3 regions of the Aliamphritea hakodatensis genome follow, and region 1 is predicted to be linked to each of the others. Evidence: predicted binding sites of a transcription regulator. Region 1 holds the regulator's gene; each other region holds the start of a gene.
The links. The regulator FliA, encoded in region 1, starts transcription of late flagellar genes. The targets are predictions, from matches to a motif close to CTAAAGTTNNNNNNNNNNCNGCCGATA.
Positions count from the first base shown of each region.

Region 2: PCI15_RS14185 (DUF5610 domain-containing protein) is a predicted target of FliA. The motif match lies at 3,251-3,277, and genes of this name have one in related genera.
Region 3: PCI15_RS17525 (flagellar protein MotY) is a predicted target of FliA. The motif match lies at 3,603-3,629, and genes of this name have one in related genera.

Region 1 covers NZ_AP025281.1:4,487,404-4,492,809, forward strand. The annotation lists gene PCI15_RS20345 (chemotaxis protein CheA) at 1-863, opposite strand, end outside; gene PCI15_RS20350 (protein phosphatase CheZ) at 876-1,679, opposite strand; gene PCI15_RS20355 (chemotaxis response regulator CheY) at 1,689-2,060, opposite strand; gene PCI15_RS20360 (RNA polymerase sigma factor FliA) at 2,142-2,852, opposite strand; gene PCI15_RS20365 (MinD/ParA family protein) at 2,871-3,695, opposite strand; gene flhF (flagellar biosynthesis GTPase FlhF) at 3,720-5,288, opposite strand; gene flhA (flagellar biosynthesis protein FlhA) at 5,342-5,406, opposite strand, start outside.
Region 2 covers NZ_AP025281.1:3,073,271-3,078,676, reverse strand. The annotation lists gene PCI15_RS14195 (bifunctional acetate--CoA ligase family protein/GNAT family N-acetyltransferase) at 1-2,012, shown strand, start outside; gene PCI15_RS14190 (ArsR/SmtB family transcription factor) at 2,064-2,372, opposite strand; gene PCI15_RS14185 (DUF5610 domain-containing protein) at 2,647-3,213, opposite strand; gene PCI15_RS14180 (GGDEF domain-containing protein) at 3,348-4,610, opposite strand; gene PCI15_RS14175 (hypothetical protein) at 4,715-5,068, opposite strand; gene PCI15_RS14170 (bacterioferritin-associated ferredoxin) at 5,387-5,406, shown strand, end outside.
Region 3 covers NZ_AP025281.1:3,834,299-3,839,704, forward strand. The annotation lists gene PCI15_RS17515 (tetratricopeptide repeat protein) at 1-1,148, opposite strand, end outside; gene PCI15_RS17520 (argininosuccinate synthase) at 1,295-2,521, opposite strand; gene PCI15_RS17525 (flagellar protein MotY) at 2,703-3,560, opposite strand; gene rnt (ribonuclease T) at 3,819-4,439, shown strand; gene PCI15_RS17535 (multidrug effflux MFS transporter) at 4,496-5,406, opposite strand, start outside.

The DNA of each region.
Region 1 (5,406 bases):
TCAAATTCCTGTTCGGTGATCAGATCATCCTGAGCAGTACGGGCTGATGCAGGGGTTTCCGCTTTGGCTGGTTCCACTGCCGGGGCTGCTGCCGGCGCAGCCGTTGCTTGCTTAACAGCCTGATCCAGTAACTGGTCGAACTCAGAATCAGCCATAGAACTGGTAGCCGCTGCAGCAGGGCTTGCACCCGGTGCTCCTGAAGGCCCGTGAAGCTCATCCATCAGGGAATCGAATTCATCTTCAGTGATCAGGTCACTTTGCGGCCTTGCAGCAGAGGTAACACCCGGTGCGCCACTGCCGTGCAAATCATCAAGCAATGACTCAAATTCATCTTCGGTAATCAGATCAGATCCAGCCGCAGCAGGTGCGTCTTCGGCTGCCGACATACCGGAAACCATTTCATTAAACTGCGCGCCCAGATCAGCCGCCGGTTCAGCCGCAGCCGCCGGTGCCGGCGCATCCACTGCAACGCTCTGCCCAGCAGCCAGAGCGTCAAGCCGGGCAATCAGATCAGCAGGTGCCGGTTCCGGATTTTCTCCGCCGCGAACATCTTCAAACATTGCATTTACAGTATCGAGGGCCTGTAATACAACGTCCATCAAGGCCGCGGAGACTTCTAAGTCATCATTACGCAGCATGTCGAAAAGATTTTCCGCACTGTGACAGCAGTCAACCATAGGCTCAAGCTGTAAGAATCCGGCGCCACCTTTAACGGTATGGAAACCACGGAAGATCGCATTCAGCAACTCCCGGTCTTTCGGATTCTGCTCGAGATCAACTAACTGTTCAGACAGAAGCTCAAGGATTTCCCCCGCTTCTACCAAAAAATCTTCCAGTATTTCCTGATCAACATTTAAAGCCATTGCCTACCCCTGTTAAAAACCTAAACTGGAAAGGAGGTCATCCACATCATCCTGGCTGGAAGCAACTTCATCATTATCTTTTGCTGCCATTTGTGGGCCTTCAGCCATTATTTTTTTCTGTTTAGCCAGCGCTTCTGCGTCAGCCGTCATACCGTCAATACCATTCAGGCGATTAACTCTGGAAGCAACTTCCATCAGGCTAACCAGCTGTGACTCAATGTCGGTAACCAGCTGAATAACACGTTTAATCAGCTGTCCTGTTATGTCCTGATACTCCTGCGCCAGTAAGATATTTGTCAGACGCTCTTTCAGCTCAACCAGGGCATCTGAGTTATCAGTCGCATGCTGGCAGGCAAGCTTATACAGGCCTTCCAGCTCAGGTTTGTCCTGCTGAACTTTATCGAACTCTTCCAGCAGCCGCTGACGGCGGCGGAAACCTTCTTCCAGCTCGGATACAAGGTTCAGTGAAATATCAACACTGTCAATTGTCTTATGAGCATTGCTTTCAGTCAGCTCGATGACATATGACAAACGGTCACTGGCATCAGATATTGAAGCAATGTGCTCTTTGGAATCCTGCAACATCGCATTGCTGCTGACATCATCGGAAAAACTGACGATGGCATTATGCAGTGAGCGGGTCAGCGTACCGACTTCGTGATACAGCGCCTGATGACGTTTTTCATTCAGGTCGTGGATCAGCGTCATTGCTGCACCAACATCTCCGTTTGCCAGATGTTCCACAAGCTTGTCAGCATCCTGCTTCAACTCAAGCTCAAAACCACTTGCTCCCTTATTCTCTATCGTCTCAGACATAGCCGCCACCTAGCCCAGCCGTTCAAAAATCTTATCGATTTTTTCTTTCAGCACTGCAGCGGTAAACGGTTTAATTACATAACCATTTACACCCGCCTGAGCCGCCTCAACTATCTGGTCGCGCTTCGCTTCCGCAGTCACCATCAGAACAGGGATATGCTTCAGGTCCGGATCAGCCCGCACGGTTTTAAGCAAATCGATACCTGTCATGATTGGCATATTCCAGTCTGTTACCAGAAACTCGATATTGCCGCTTTGCAGAATCGGTAAAGCAGTCTTACCGTCATCGGCCTCAACAATATTGGTAAACCCCAGATCACGGAGCAGATTTTTGATGATACGTCTCATAGTAGAGAAATCATCTACCACAAGTATTTTTATGTCTTTCTTCAAGACTATCCCTCCATCAGGAAAACTATCTGACTGTCGCTAGCCAGCGGTGTCTATCCATCAGACTGCCAGCTATTGCCAGTCTCTTAACCGACTTCGCAAGCGTAACGCTGCCTGACTATGAATCTGGCTTACTCTGGATTCACTGACACCCAGGATCTGACCGATTTCTTTTAAGTTCATTTCTTCGTCGTAATACAACGACAACACTAATTTTTCCCGCTCCGGCAAACCTTCAATTGCCGTTGCGATTGCCTGAACAAATCCCAATTCTTGATATTCATCTTCAGGACTTAAATTCTCTGCGGCGATATTTTCGCCCGGACCGTCTTCCTGCGGACCAATCAGCTTTTCAAAGCTGAACAGCCGGCTCTCAGCGGAGTCCTTCAATAATGCGTGATATTCAGTGATAGTGATATTTAATTCGGCGGCAACCTCCCCATCTTGGGCATCTCTGCCTGTACGGGATTCAATTGCCTGAATTGCTTCGGAAACCCGACGGCCATTACGGTGCACTGAACGGGGTGTCCAGTCCCCCCGACGAACCTCATCAATAATGGAACCGCGGATCCGGATACCGGCATAAGTTTCAAAACTTGCGCCTTTGGTGGGATCGTATTTTTTGCCGGCTTCAAGCAAGCCAACCATGCCGGCCTGAATCAAATCATCCAGCACAACGTTTGCAGGCAAGCGCGCCAGCAGATGATGCGCGATACGTTTTACCAACGGCGCATATTGCTCGATCAGCTCCTGACCCGACTTAAACTGTAACTGGTTATACATATTTGCTCTTCTGACTTGTCAGCGTTGATTTGCCCCTTTAACCAATCGCTCAACAAAAAACTCCAGATGACCACGGGGTGAAGATGACACACCCCAATCATCTACTTTTGCCGCCAGCTGCTTATATGCCAACGAGGCCTTACTCTTTGGAAACGCTTTTAAAACAGCACGTTGCTGCTGTACACCTTTACGGACTGACTCATCATAAGGGATTGATCCCAGGTATTGAAGCGTCACATCCAGAAACCTTTCTGCCACTGTCAGCAGCTTACTGTATATATTCCGACCTTCCTGCTCTGAACGTACCATATTGGCAAGTACCCGAAACCGGTTCACCTGATAATCACGGTTCAGCAGCTTCATCAGCGCATATGCGTCTGTAATAGAGGTCGGTTCATCACACACTACCACGACAACTTCCTGCGCCGCTTTGACAAAGCTCACTACTGTGTCCGAAATACCTGCCGCGGTATCTATAATCAGTACATCCAGCTGATCTTCGATATCACTGAACGAATGAATCAGTTCTGAATGCTCATGCGCACTCAGCGTCGTCATCGCCTGTGTCCCGGAAGCGGCGGGCACAATGTGGACATTCTCACCGACTTCGATCAGCAGATCCCGTAATGAACAGTCTCCGGCGAGCACGTCCGTAATGTTCTGAGTTGCTTTTACACCCAGCAACACATCCACATTCGCCAACCCCAGGTCAGCATCCATCAGCACCACCCTGCGACCAATCTCCCCCAGCGCAAGACTCAGGTTAACTGACACATTGGTTTTGCCAACGCCGCCTTTACCCCCGGTAACTGCGACAACTTTCACCGGGTGCGGACTAGTCATTATGTCTTCCTATCTGATATCCCATCAATCAACCCACTGCCCATTTTGTGAAAGTTTATCCTGACGCCGGTCCTGCGCCATACGCTGATTACGGGAAACGCGCTGCGCTGTCACGACTGCACGGCTGACCAGATCCCGCTTGTGGGCCACATCCAGATCATCCGGCACCCGCTGACCATCGGTCACATAGGTAACAGGCAAACCGTTATCAACGATAAGCTCGATTGCCTCACCAAGATTTCCGGATTCATCTAACTTACTGAGAATACAGCCATTAAGCCCCATTCGGCTGTAGGTTTCATAGGCATTCTCGATGACATGCCGTTGGCTGGAGCAGGAAAGCACCAACAGCTTTTTCATCCGCACACTGACACTTTCCAGCATATCAAGCTGAGCCTGGGTATGCGGCTCATGCGCACTCATACCTGCAGTATCAATCAATACCAGCCGCTTATTGCGCAATGACAATAAAACCTCATCCAGACTGTGATTTTCATCAACCACCCGCACCGGAATGTCCAGAATCCGGCCAAAAGTAAGCAATTGCTCATGCGCTGCTATACGGTATGAGTCAGTCGTCACCAGCGCCACACTGGAACTGCCATGCTTCAGAACATAGCGCGCAGCCAGCTTACCAATCGTGGTGGTTTTCCCCACACCGGTCGGCCCGACAAAAGCAATCATACCGCCACGCTCAACGAAGTCGCCACCAATCACCGGAATCGACTCACTCAGACGGGACAATGTATCCCGCCAGCCATCATCCACGCTTTCAGCACCTTCCAGCTTTATCAGTTGACGGCGCAGATGCGGCCCGATGCCAAGTTTCTCAAGACGGTGCTCTACCCGTTTATGCAGCACGCTCTCTTCAGGCTCTGAAGGTTCTTCCGCTCTTTGCGGCGCAGGTGCCGCCACAACGTTGGGCTCTGCTGTACTTTTGGGCTGGGAAACCTGCTGTAAGAGCAGTGATTTGAGCGTATCAATTTCGGCCCGCATCGAAGCCACCTGAGGATCAGGTGCCGGCGGACTGTAGCTAGGCTCCTGCCGCACAACCGGTTTGGCCTGCGCGGCATATTCATCTATACCCGGGGCTGGCGGAGGCGATACCGGTGAAATAGCAGGCGCGACAGAACCTGGCTGCCGCCCCTCATTGCGCTCAAAATTTCTCGCGGCCTGCTGCGCCTGACGCTGTTTCAGGGTATCCAGTATCCCGTCCAGCCCCGGATCTTCGACCTGCTGATTTTTTGCCTTTGCAGGTTCTTCCGCACCGGCCTGAGCCGCCGCAATTCTGGCCTGCGCCTTACGCAACTCATCAGCCAGATTACTTTGCAGCTTAGGACTGGCTTCCCGGGCAACCTGACGCTGAGCCTGCTGCTGTTGCTGCCGTTGCTGCTGTTGTTGCTGTTTTTCTAACGCCTGTTTACGTTTGAAGGCTTCCTGCGCAGCTTCATACTCGTGCTCGTGGGCGGCAACAACCTCTACCCCTCCGGCAACCCGATGATTAGACACAATGACAGCGTCAGGTCCGATTTCCTCTCGAACCCTCTGCATCGCTTGTCGCATGTCCGGCGCAAAAAAACGTTTAACCTTCATAACCGTTCCTGTATATCGGCCATCCCCTGGAAAACTTTGATGTTTCAACACTCTTACTGATCACGGTTCTGCCCTCCGACAGTCGCGATGATCGTCACCCGTTTGTTCTCCGGGATTT
Region 2 (5,406 bases), 1.4 Mb from region 1:
TGCTGGTGCTGAAATCCAATATGGTCTTCGCTGAAGACCGCTTGCAGGCGCCGGCACCGGGTATCGCCCATGAAGATCTGGTGTACAACGCGGCCCTTAGCCGGGCGGGTGCGGTCAGGGTTGATACCAGCGATCAGCTGTTTAATGCGCTGGAAACCCTGTCGCGGATGAAAACCATGCGCGGTGAACGGTTGGCGATTGTTTGTAACGGTATGGGGCCCAGTGCGCTGGCGGTGGACCGGTTAAGGAGACGGGGCGGCCGGCTGGCAGAACTGACCCCGGCAACGGTGACTGCCCTGAAGGAAGTCTTACCGGGCAACTGGAGTGGCCGTAATCCTATTGATCTGAGTGCAGAAGCTACCCCGGAGTGTTTCTCCCGGGCGGTGCAGTTACTGAGCAAAGACGATCAGGTAGATGTGGTGCTGGTGGTGCATGCTCCCACCCGTCTGGCTTCCGGGGCGGATACCGCTGAGGCGGTGATTGCGGTGGCTAAAAAAACCGTGCGAAACGTTCTGACCTGCTGGATGGGGCGTAGCACGGCGATTGACTGCCGCAACCTGTTTAATGATGCCGGGATGACGACCTTTATCACCCCGGAAGAGGCGGTGGATGCGTTTATGTATATGGTGGACTTCCACCGTAACCAGAGCGCCATGAAACAGACGCCGCTGCCTTATATCACCCAGAACCGGGAAAATCATATCCGGGCCAAGCATTTACTGGAGGTGGCGTCGGCAAAGGGCCGCAGTTTCCTGCGCCACAGTGAGGCCTGCGAGCTGCTGGATCAGTACAGTATTCCGGTGGCTAAATCCTGGTATGCAGATGATATAGAAGAAGCGGTTGAGGCTTCGCAGCAGTTTGACCGTCCGGCGGCGATCAAGGTACTTCACGACCAGAATGCCCAGCCGTACTGTTATGACGAAAAAAGTCAGCAACGCTGGCAGGATCTGGCGCTGGATCTGGAGAACGAACAGGAAGTCCGGCAGGCGGCGGTCCGGCTGGCATACCGGGCACGGGAGCGTTGCCCGGAAAGCGGTGCATTGGGATTCTGCGTTCAGCCCATGCAGCGGGGCAAACAGTCGATTCTGATCAACCTGGGTATCAGCCGGGACCCGGTGTTCGGGCCAGTGATAATTTTTGGTGTCGGGGGGTATACGGTGGATGTGATTGCTGACCGGCGGGTAATGTTGCCCCCGCTGAATCTGAGTCTGGCCCGGCAACTGATCTGTCAGAGCCGCGCATGGCAGGTACTGCAGGAAAACAGCCACCGCCCGCACAGCGATCTGGAACAGTTGTGTGAAGTGTTGCTGAGTTTGTCGCAAATGGCTGTGGAATTACCCCATTTACAGGCGGTGGAGATTAACCCGCTGATGATCAACAAGCAGGGCGTACTGGCGGTGGATGCCGCAGTATCTCTGGGGGAGCCGGCACCGCTGGCAATTTCTGCCTATCCTGAGCATCTGCGGGAAGAAGTTAGCCTGAAAGGCGGAAGGCCCGTTGAGATCCGGCCGATTCGCGGCGAGGATGAGCCCAATCATTTGTTGTTTTATAACAGCCTCAGCGCTGAATCGATCCGGCTGAGGTATTTCTATAACCGTGGTGTGCCGGATCATCTGGAACTGGCCAACTGGACGCAGATTGATTACGACCGGGAGATGGCCTTTATCGCCACAGCCTGGAAAGCGGATGGCAGCGGCTGGGAGACCCTCGGAGTGGTACGGGCGGTGACCGACGCGGATAATGTCCGTGCGGAGTTCTCGGTGGTTATCCGTGATGAGCTGCAGGGGGAAGGGCTGGGCCGTATTCTGATGCAAAAGGTCATCGACTACTGCCGCAGCCGGGGCACACTGTTGCTGATGGGCTCAACACTGGTGTCGAATAAGGGCATGCAGGGGCTGGCCCGTCATCTGGGCTTTAATAACAGCTACAACATGGATGAAGACGCTATCGAAATGGAGATGCTGCTGAATGAGCCGGAACAGGACTGGCAGAAGCAGCGGCTGAAGCACTGACTGGCAGGGGAATCATGGGCACTGAAGGGGCACTCTTCAATGCCTGACCGGTTATAGCGTTGGGCAGAACACTTCGTGCAGGGTGTGAATAATGCGGGTAGCATTATTGCCCGACAGCGAATAGTAGATGGTCTGCGATTCACGGCGGGTGCTGACTAACTCATCCTTGCGCAGTACTGCCAGATGCTGCGATAAAGCCGACTGACTAAGATCCAGATAGTCGTTTAACTGAGTGACCGACAGTTCTTTGCCATCGAGATGACAGAGAATCAGTAACCGGCTTTCGTTACTCAGGGCTTTCATTATTTTTGCGGCCTGGGCCGCATTGTCTTTCATCATTACCAGGGTCTCTGGCGTCATAGGATGATCCGCAATGGTATTCAAGGGGAAGTCTCCGGTAATTTTTATTATTGTGCGGGACTGACCAAGGATCACTCGGCCATCCAACACAGGGATTCTAGTGGAACTGGAATTAAATCTCAATTTGCTAATACACTAGAAACGACGCTGGCTGGCGAGCAGATACTGCAGTTTGTCGCTGAAAAAAATCCCGGGGAGTATTTGCGTCCGGCACTGATCGTAATTTTTTTGATCATATACCTAAGTAGGATGCCGGACATTGATCTGAATCGGGTTATGTTGCGGCGCTTTCAGCGGGGGCCGGTCCGGTCAGGTTTTCAAAGAAAACATCGAGTTTTTCCTGCACCAGATCGTAGGTGGTATCGATATTGGCGGCAATGTCTCCTTCAAGCACTTTCAGACCGTCGAGAATTTCACGGGCTTCATCAAAGCCCTGTTTGATGCCGCCGCGGATGATCTCGCTGAACTTACTGGCCGCTTCTGCTTCGCTGAGTTCCGGATTTTGCTGCCGGTAGCTGCCGAAGAAGGCCGTGGTCTGGCTTGCGATACGTTCTGCCGTGGCTTCCGGGCTGACATCCAGGCCAGCGTCATAGGCTTTGTTGATAGAATTCTCGCCGAGATCAGCTTCCAGTACTTCATTGAGCTTATCAATCGCACTGCGGTACACCAGCGCCAGGGAGTCGTTACCGGAGCTGATGCTGACATTCAGTGATGCCTGCAAGATTGACTGGTTCAGTTCGGTCCGGCTGGACTGGGCGGTGCTGACCTGTTCGGTCTGGTTTTTTTGCTGAGCAGATACGTCATTGCTGCGGGGCGTGGTTCCCTGAGTATTAATCTCCATAGTACCGGTCTCTGAATGGGGTTAACGATCTCTTTACTATCGGCTACTCAGGGAAAATATCGAGTGAATTTATTTCAACCGGGCCGGGGCAGCGTGCGCCAGTCCCGGCCAGGCATGAATAAACAGAGATGCTGTTATTCGTTAGTGATGCCGGTCTGCCGCCCGATGGTGCGGTTACGGCCCATCTGTTTAGCCTTATACAGGGCCTCATCGGCAGCTTTGAGAACGGCGCTGCTGTCTGCCAGATCATCGGTATTCTGGCACAGGCCCAGACTTATACAGACCTGCACATAGTCCGACTCCGGCTGGCCTTTGCTGCGCTGATTTTTGCCCTCGTCGGCATCTTCCGGGCGGTTGTCGCCGCGAATATACATCGGGTACCCGGCCACTGCTTCCCGGACCCGCTCTGCGGTATGCCAGGCGGCTGCTTCATCCTTGCCTTTAAAGAGGATGGTAAATTCTTCACCCCCATAACGGAATACCTGCGCGCCTTTGGCGGCCTGACGCATCTGGCTGGCCACCATTCTCAGTACCTGATCGCCGACATCGTGGCCGTAGGTATCGTTGAATTTTTTGAAGTGGTCCACATCCACCATGGCCAGGGTGTAATGTTTACCGACACTGGCGAGCTGGTTCTCCAGTGCCCGTCGTCCGGGCAGGCCGGTCAGTTCATCGATAAATGCCATGCTGTAGGAGTTAAACAGAATGGTAAACAGCAGCAATATTAGCGCCGAGCAGGCGAACAACGCAGAAACCAGTGGCTGTGCGAAGAACGCCAGCATAACCGCCGCGGCCAGTGTCATCATCAGCATGGCGGCGTCTACCAGGCTCTGACGCCGCATCAACAGAAAACCGTTAAGTAGCAGCGTTGCCGAGAATACTGCCAGGCTGACCTGATTCAGTAATAGCGGATCAAATGCCAGCTCCAGCATGGATGACGGCAGGGTGCTTATCCAGCCGGCGAAGCTCTGGGTATATTTCAGCCCACATAACAGCAGGTAACCGCAGATGATAATGCCCGCCCGGGGGATGGCCCAGCGAGGACTGAAGCCCCGTTCCGGGTACAGACTGAGTAACGCCTGCTGGGCCGGAAACAGCAGGCAAAGCAGGCTGAAAAACACAAAATTGGCAGGCAGATTAAGTGAGGTCTGCAGCTCCGCCTGAATGGCTGCATAAAAGCAAAGGGCGTTGAGTGACCCCAGGAACAGCCGGCCCTGATTAAAACTCATCGCAAGGATCAGACTAATAACACCAAGAATATACGGGAGCAGGGTAACTATATCTTTATAGTGCAGGGGCAGGGCGGCTGCCTGCTGCTGTAACAGGATTCCGGCAATCAGGGTGATAATGCCGGGAATCAGTAAACGCAGCGACTTTGTGAAGGCATGAGCAAGCAAAGAAATGGCCTTAAAATAACAAACAAATTAAGGCGTTAGGGTATCACAGGCTGTCCGGATGATGAGGCTGCTGTTAACCGCTTTGGGGAATTTCTTTGCCGGTTTCAGTTCGTTTCCGGGTGCTCGTTATGGTATTGCTCTATCAGAATAACGATGATCCCCAGCAGGAAGGTTTCCAGTTCATCAACACTTTTATTGAAGTAGCTGAGAAATTTTTCTGCCTGATGATCCTGCAGGAGCTTATTCATCAGTGAGTACTGGATTTCCGGCTTGTTGTTATCGGTACGGGGGGTTATCTGCCAGTTAATAAAGTCGCTGTGCAGATCGGCCATCTGTTCCTGCGCAAACTGGCAGAAGGGCTCTATATGTGAGCGGCCCTGAGGGCCCAGGCAACCTGACTCAACGTTATAAATGATGGTCAACTTCTTGGCTGCGGGTAATGGTAAGCGTACTGTCATAGATCTGTTTAACCTGATTCACGTCCCGTGTGAGCATAGTAATTGTTTTTCTGATTCAGTGAACGGGTGTCGTTAAATTTTCAAAGGCTCCGTTACTGAGGGGCGTAGGGTTTCAATACATTAAACAAGCGTATAAATCGTTTGTAAATCAACAGACTGATTAATTCTACCCAAATTTGTGTGAGGCAGCAGTCCTTTGTACTCAGTTTGACATTGAAGCACATTATTGATGTGAATCATTTTCATGTTGATTCATCTTGATAGTCATTATCATTTACATTAATATCTCCGCAGCTACTGTTAATGAGAATGAGTTCAATGTACGTCTGCATTTGCCA
Region 3 (5,406 bases), 650 kb from region 1:
CAATAGACATCAAACGCGGCCTGGCAGGCAGACATGAACTCAGGGTCGGCACCTCTGGCACGGTACAGTTCCGTCCAGAACAACCGTGCAATCAGGCGGGTTGGCAGATCACTGAACGCCAGAATCAGCTCTTCCAGTACCTTTACCGCCGACTCCTGCGCCTGAACCGAGTCAGCATCATCAGACCCGTCCACCTTTACCTGCAGGCTGGCAACCAGCCCAACATAATAACTGTGCTGTTCAAAGCAGCCACCACGGGAATACTCGATAGCCTCACGGTACGCTTTGGCCGCAATGGAGTGCTCCCCTTCATGCAGGGCAATCTTACCTAATGCCGCCTGCAACAAAGGGGAGGTCGGCTGAATCAGGGTCGCCTGCCGTAATAAGTCCAGTGCGACCCGGCGCTCACCCACCGCCCGGTGGGCATTGGCCAGCCCGACAAACGCTTCAACGCATAAATGCGCTTCCTGAATAACCCCTTTAAATACCCGGATAGCTTCCTGCACACGCCCCAGCCGGGACAGAGCAACCCCCAGCCCCACTCTGGCCCAGGGTAAATCACGCCGTTTCAGCAGGCTTTTAAACAGCTTTACCGCCTGCGTCTCCTGGCCGAGGCGCAACAGGATCTCGCCTTCCAAACGGTGGATATACAGAACGAGCCCGGGATAAGAGTGAATATAGCGGCCACACTGCTCCAGTGCTTCAGACAGCTGCCCCTGATTGAGCAGCTTCTCCAGCGGTTGCAGTACTGACTTAATGCGCAGAATTTTTTCCAGACGCACCCTGATCTTGGCAATATCATAGGGCTTGGAAATATAGGTATCCGGCGCGGTATCAAGGGAGCCGAACAGCAGTTTGGAGCGGTCCTGATCAACCACCAGAATAAAGGTGGTGGTATACAGCTTTGTGCCTTCGGCACCGGCCTCCTGAATTAACTGCAGACCGTTCTTCTCGGTTTTACCCAGATCAAACAGAGCAAAACATATGTCATATGTCTCTTCACGCAACAACGCCAAAGCCATATTCACTGATGACGCCACATGGATCGTTTTGATGCCTAACTGGGTCAGCGCAGCTTTCAGCTCAGCCAGATCATCCAGACGATTATCGACAATCAGGACTTTGTTTTGTGAATAATTTATTTCCATAAAACCGACATCAGAGACCAGCGCTCAAAGTACCATAGTTATCAAGCAACTAGAACTCCCGACACATCCCCTGAACAGCAAAAAACCCGCCATGTCACCATAACGGGTTTTTCAGAAAAGTCAGGTTATTAATCCCTGTTCTTTGCTCAGTCTTCCAGCAGATTGCGGCCTTTACCGGCAGCAATGCGCATGCGCAGTGCATTCAGCTTGATGAAGCCGGCAGCATCTTTCTGATCGTAAGAACCCGCGTCATCTTCAAAAGTAGCAATGTTCTCATCGAACAGGCTGTCATCAGAACGGCGACCCACAACAGTCACGTTACCCTTGTACAGTTTCAGGCGAACATCACCGTTCACGTTACGCTGTGAGTAATCGATCATCTCCTGCATCATCTTACGCTCTTCAGACCACCAGAAACCGTTGTAGATCACTTTCGCGTAACGTGGCATCAGCTCATCTTTCAGGTGCGCAACTTCGCGGTCCAGCGTGATTGACTCAATGGCACGGTGTGCACGCAGCATGATGGTGCCGCCCGGTGTTTCATAGCAACCGCGGGACTTCATTCCGACGAAACGGTTTTCAACGATGTCCAGACGGCCAATACCGTGCTCACCACCTACCTTGTTCAGGTAAGTCAGGACAGTTGCCGGAGACATTGGCTCACCGTCAATCGCAACGATATCGCCTTTTTCGTAAGTCAGCTCCATGTACTGAGCTTCGTCCGGTGCTTCCTCAGGGGAAACGGACCAGCGCCACATATCCGTTTCAGCTTCTGCCCACGGATCTTCCAGAATGTCGCCTTCGTAAGAAATGTGCAGCAGGTTAGCATCCATCGAGTACGGAGACTTCTTCTTGTTGCTTGAGAAGTCTACCGGGATGTTGTGCTCTTCACAGTACTTCATCAGGGTTTCACGGGATGTCAGATCCCACTCACGCCATGGCGCAATAACTTCAACGCCCGGCTTAAGTGCGTAAGCACCCATTTCAAAACGAACCTGATCGTTACCCTTACCGGTTGCACCGTGAGAGATAGCATCTGCGCCGGTTTCATTGGCGATTTCAATCAGACGCTTGGCAATCAGCGGACGGGCAATTGACGTGCCCAGCAGGTATTCACCTTCGTAGATAGTATTCGCACGGAACATCGGGAATACGAAATCACGGACAAACTCTTCGCGCAGATCTTCGATGTAAATTTCTTTTACACCCAGAGCTTCAGCTTTGGCACGGGCAGGTTCAACTTCTTCACCCTGGCCCAGATCTGCCGTGAATGTCACGACTTCACAGTTGTAAGTTTCCTGTAACCAACGAACGATTACAGATGTATCAAGGCCGCCGGAGTAGGCCAGCACAACCTTATTAATGTCGGACATAAAAGAACTCCACACGAAAATCTACCACCGGGCAGACAACCCGATGTATTACCTGAAAAAGGAAAGGGCAAAATTATAGCATGAATACACAGCAGGAACAGAGACAGCGGGGATAAATCCCCACTATCTCAAAGGGCAACGCACGTTCCGGCGATTCAACCGCTCAGACGGAGGACTGAAGTTAAGGCTGATCCCGGTCCAGCCGGATGGTTACCCGGCGACTGCGGTCACGGGTTGCCCGGTCGTTCTTCTGCCCCACCGGATACCGTTCGCCGTGATAACGGGTAATAATCACGTCAGGATTAACCCCCTTAGTAATCAGATACGCCGTCACTTCATCAGCACGCTTCTTAGATAAATCCCGGTTTGCCAGACGCCGGCCCTGGGTATCTGAGTGGCCGTCTACGTAAACCGAGCTGACCGCCTCATCATTATTCACATACACTGCAATCAGATCCAGCCGGGCCTTGGTGGCATCCGACAAGCGCCAGGTGGCCGACGGGAACAATACCGCGGTACGGGCGATCTGACGGTAATTCACCGGCAACAGACCGGCCACACAGCCTGAATAACTTTCAAACGCCGGCTGGAAGTTGGCCGCTGAGAGTCCTATCCGGACATTTTCCCCGGTCCCCAGCCAGTTGCGGGCTTTAAAGGTCGGCATCATGCCCTTATACAGGGCGGCAACCATATTCTGAGCCTGCGGGCTCAGCACTTCGATCTCACCACTGTACTGGTTGAACTCCACCTCTCCGATCCGCATCGGCGGGGTACCCGGCTGCCAGGGAGAAGCCTCTGCCATCAGCATCGCCTTCCCTTTCATGCCATGACCCTGAAGCGGTTTCAGAACAAAACGGATCTGCTCGCCAGCCTGATGATCGAATACGGCTTCTCCGAACAGGGGGATTTTTTGCGACATACGGCAGTTAAACTTGGAGGACTCAAGATCCCAGCGGGACTGATCGATGGTCGCCACGAAGCTTGCCGCCCCGGCAGGCAGTATCCAAAAAGCTATCAACAGTCCCAGAATAATTCGCATAAAAAGATCAAACCCTTACAGATACCAAACCAACGTATCAGATATCGACTGGTGCAGTTAAAACTTTACTGAAGATACCGGGATATTTAACCGCTGATCAGTGTCTATCCATCTTAGCAGTAATGTACTGCAAATACTTCCGTAGCAATGACAACGGCCGGCCAAGATTATACACTGGCCTCATACTCAACTGCAGGCTGAAGAGACAGCCTTTAAGGATCTCATTTGACTAAACATAACAGTGCCTATCAGCATCCGATGTCCACCCGCTTCCGGGGCTACCTGCCAGTGGTAATCGACGTTGAAACTGCCGGGTTCAATGCCGAGACAGATGCTCTTCTGGAAATTGCTGCCGTTACCCTGACGATGGATGACGACGGAAACCTGCTGATTGACCAGAGCTACTCCTTCAACGTAGACCCGTTTGAAGGTGCCAATCTGGAAAAGTCCGCACTGGAGTTTACCGGCATTGACCCGTACAACCCTCTGCGCGGTGCCATCGACGAGCAGGAAGCACTGGAAAAGATCTTTAAGCCGATCCGCAAATCCGTCAAAGCCCATAACTGTAAACGGGCAATTCTGGTGGGGCATAATGCTCACTTCGATCACAGTTTCGTAACGGCAGCCGCAAACCGCTGCGACATGAAACGCAACCCGTTCCACCCGTTTTCCACCTTCGATACCGCCACACTGGCAGGTCTGGCGTTTGGCCACACCGTACTGGCGAAAGCCTGTGACATTGCCGACATCGACTTCGACGGCAAAGAAGCACACTCGGCTCTGTATGACACCATGAAAACCGCCGAGCTGTTCTGCACCATCGTCAACCGCTGGAAAGATCTGGGCGGCTGGAGCATGGTTCAGGACCACTACGAATAACCGGCGTCTGACACGCCCCCATAAAAAAGCCCTGACACTGCAGGGCTTTTTTCGTATCAGGACACTTCCGTTTGCCGTTGCCCCGCTTCAATCCAGCGCATCATCACCAGACCGGCAGCCGCACACACGGCAAACCCTGCCACCAGCGGAATAACCGTGCCGTTGAACAGACCACCGATGAACACCCCGATCACTGCGGATAACAGCGTAGACACCGCTCCCACGACTGCGGCCCCCATACCGGCATACTTACCCAGCCCTTCCATGGCAAGCGCATTCAGATTACTGAACAGCATCCCGATACAGGCAAACGCCACGATGAAATACAGGGTTAACAGCCATAACGGCGGCATCCCCTGCCAGTAACTGCTGCCAGCCACACACAGGGCTGAGCTGACCATCAGCACCAGTAAGGCCCGCCAGGTCAGATGCTGCATTCCCAGCCGCATCACCAGACGGCCATTCAGGTAAGACGAAAAACCAATGGCGAAAGCCAGCATCGCAAAATACAGGGGGAACCACTCACCCAGGCCATATAACTGCTGAAACACCTGCGCAGAAGAACTCAGATAAGCCACAAACGCACCGGAAACAATCCCGGCCATCAACGTATACCCCATAGCAAAGCGGTCGGTTGATACTTTGATGAATGCTTTGCTGATCGCCTTCAGTGAAAATGGCACCCGCTTGTCAACCGGATGGGTTTCGGGCTGACGCTGATGAAACCAGACCAGACTGATCAGGCCGATCAGCAGAATCGCCACAAAAATGTAACGCCAGTCAGCCACCCAGAGAATCAGTTGCCCGAACACCGGCGCCACCATCGGAATCACAATGAAGATGACCATAATAAAGGACATCACCCGGGCCATTTCACGTCCGGCAAACTGATCCCGGACAATCGCCACCGTGAGTATCTTGGGGGCTGCCAGCCCAAACCCCTGTAAAAACCGCCCAAGCAGCATCA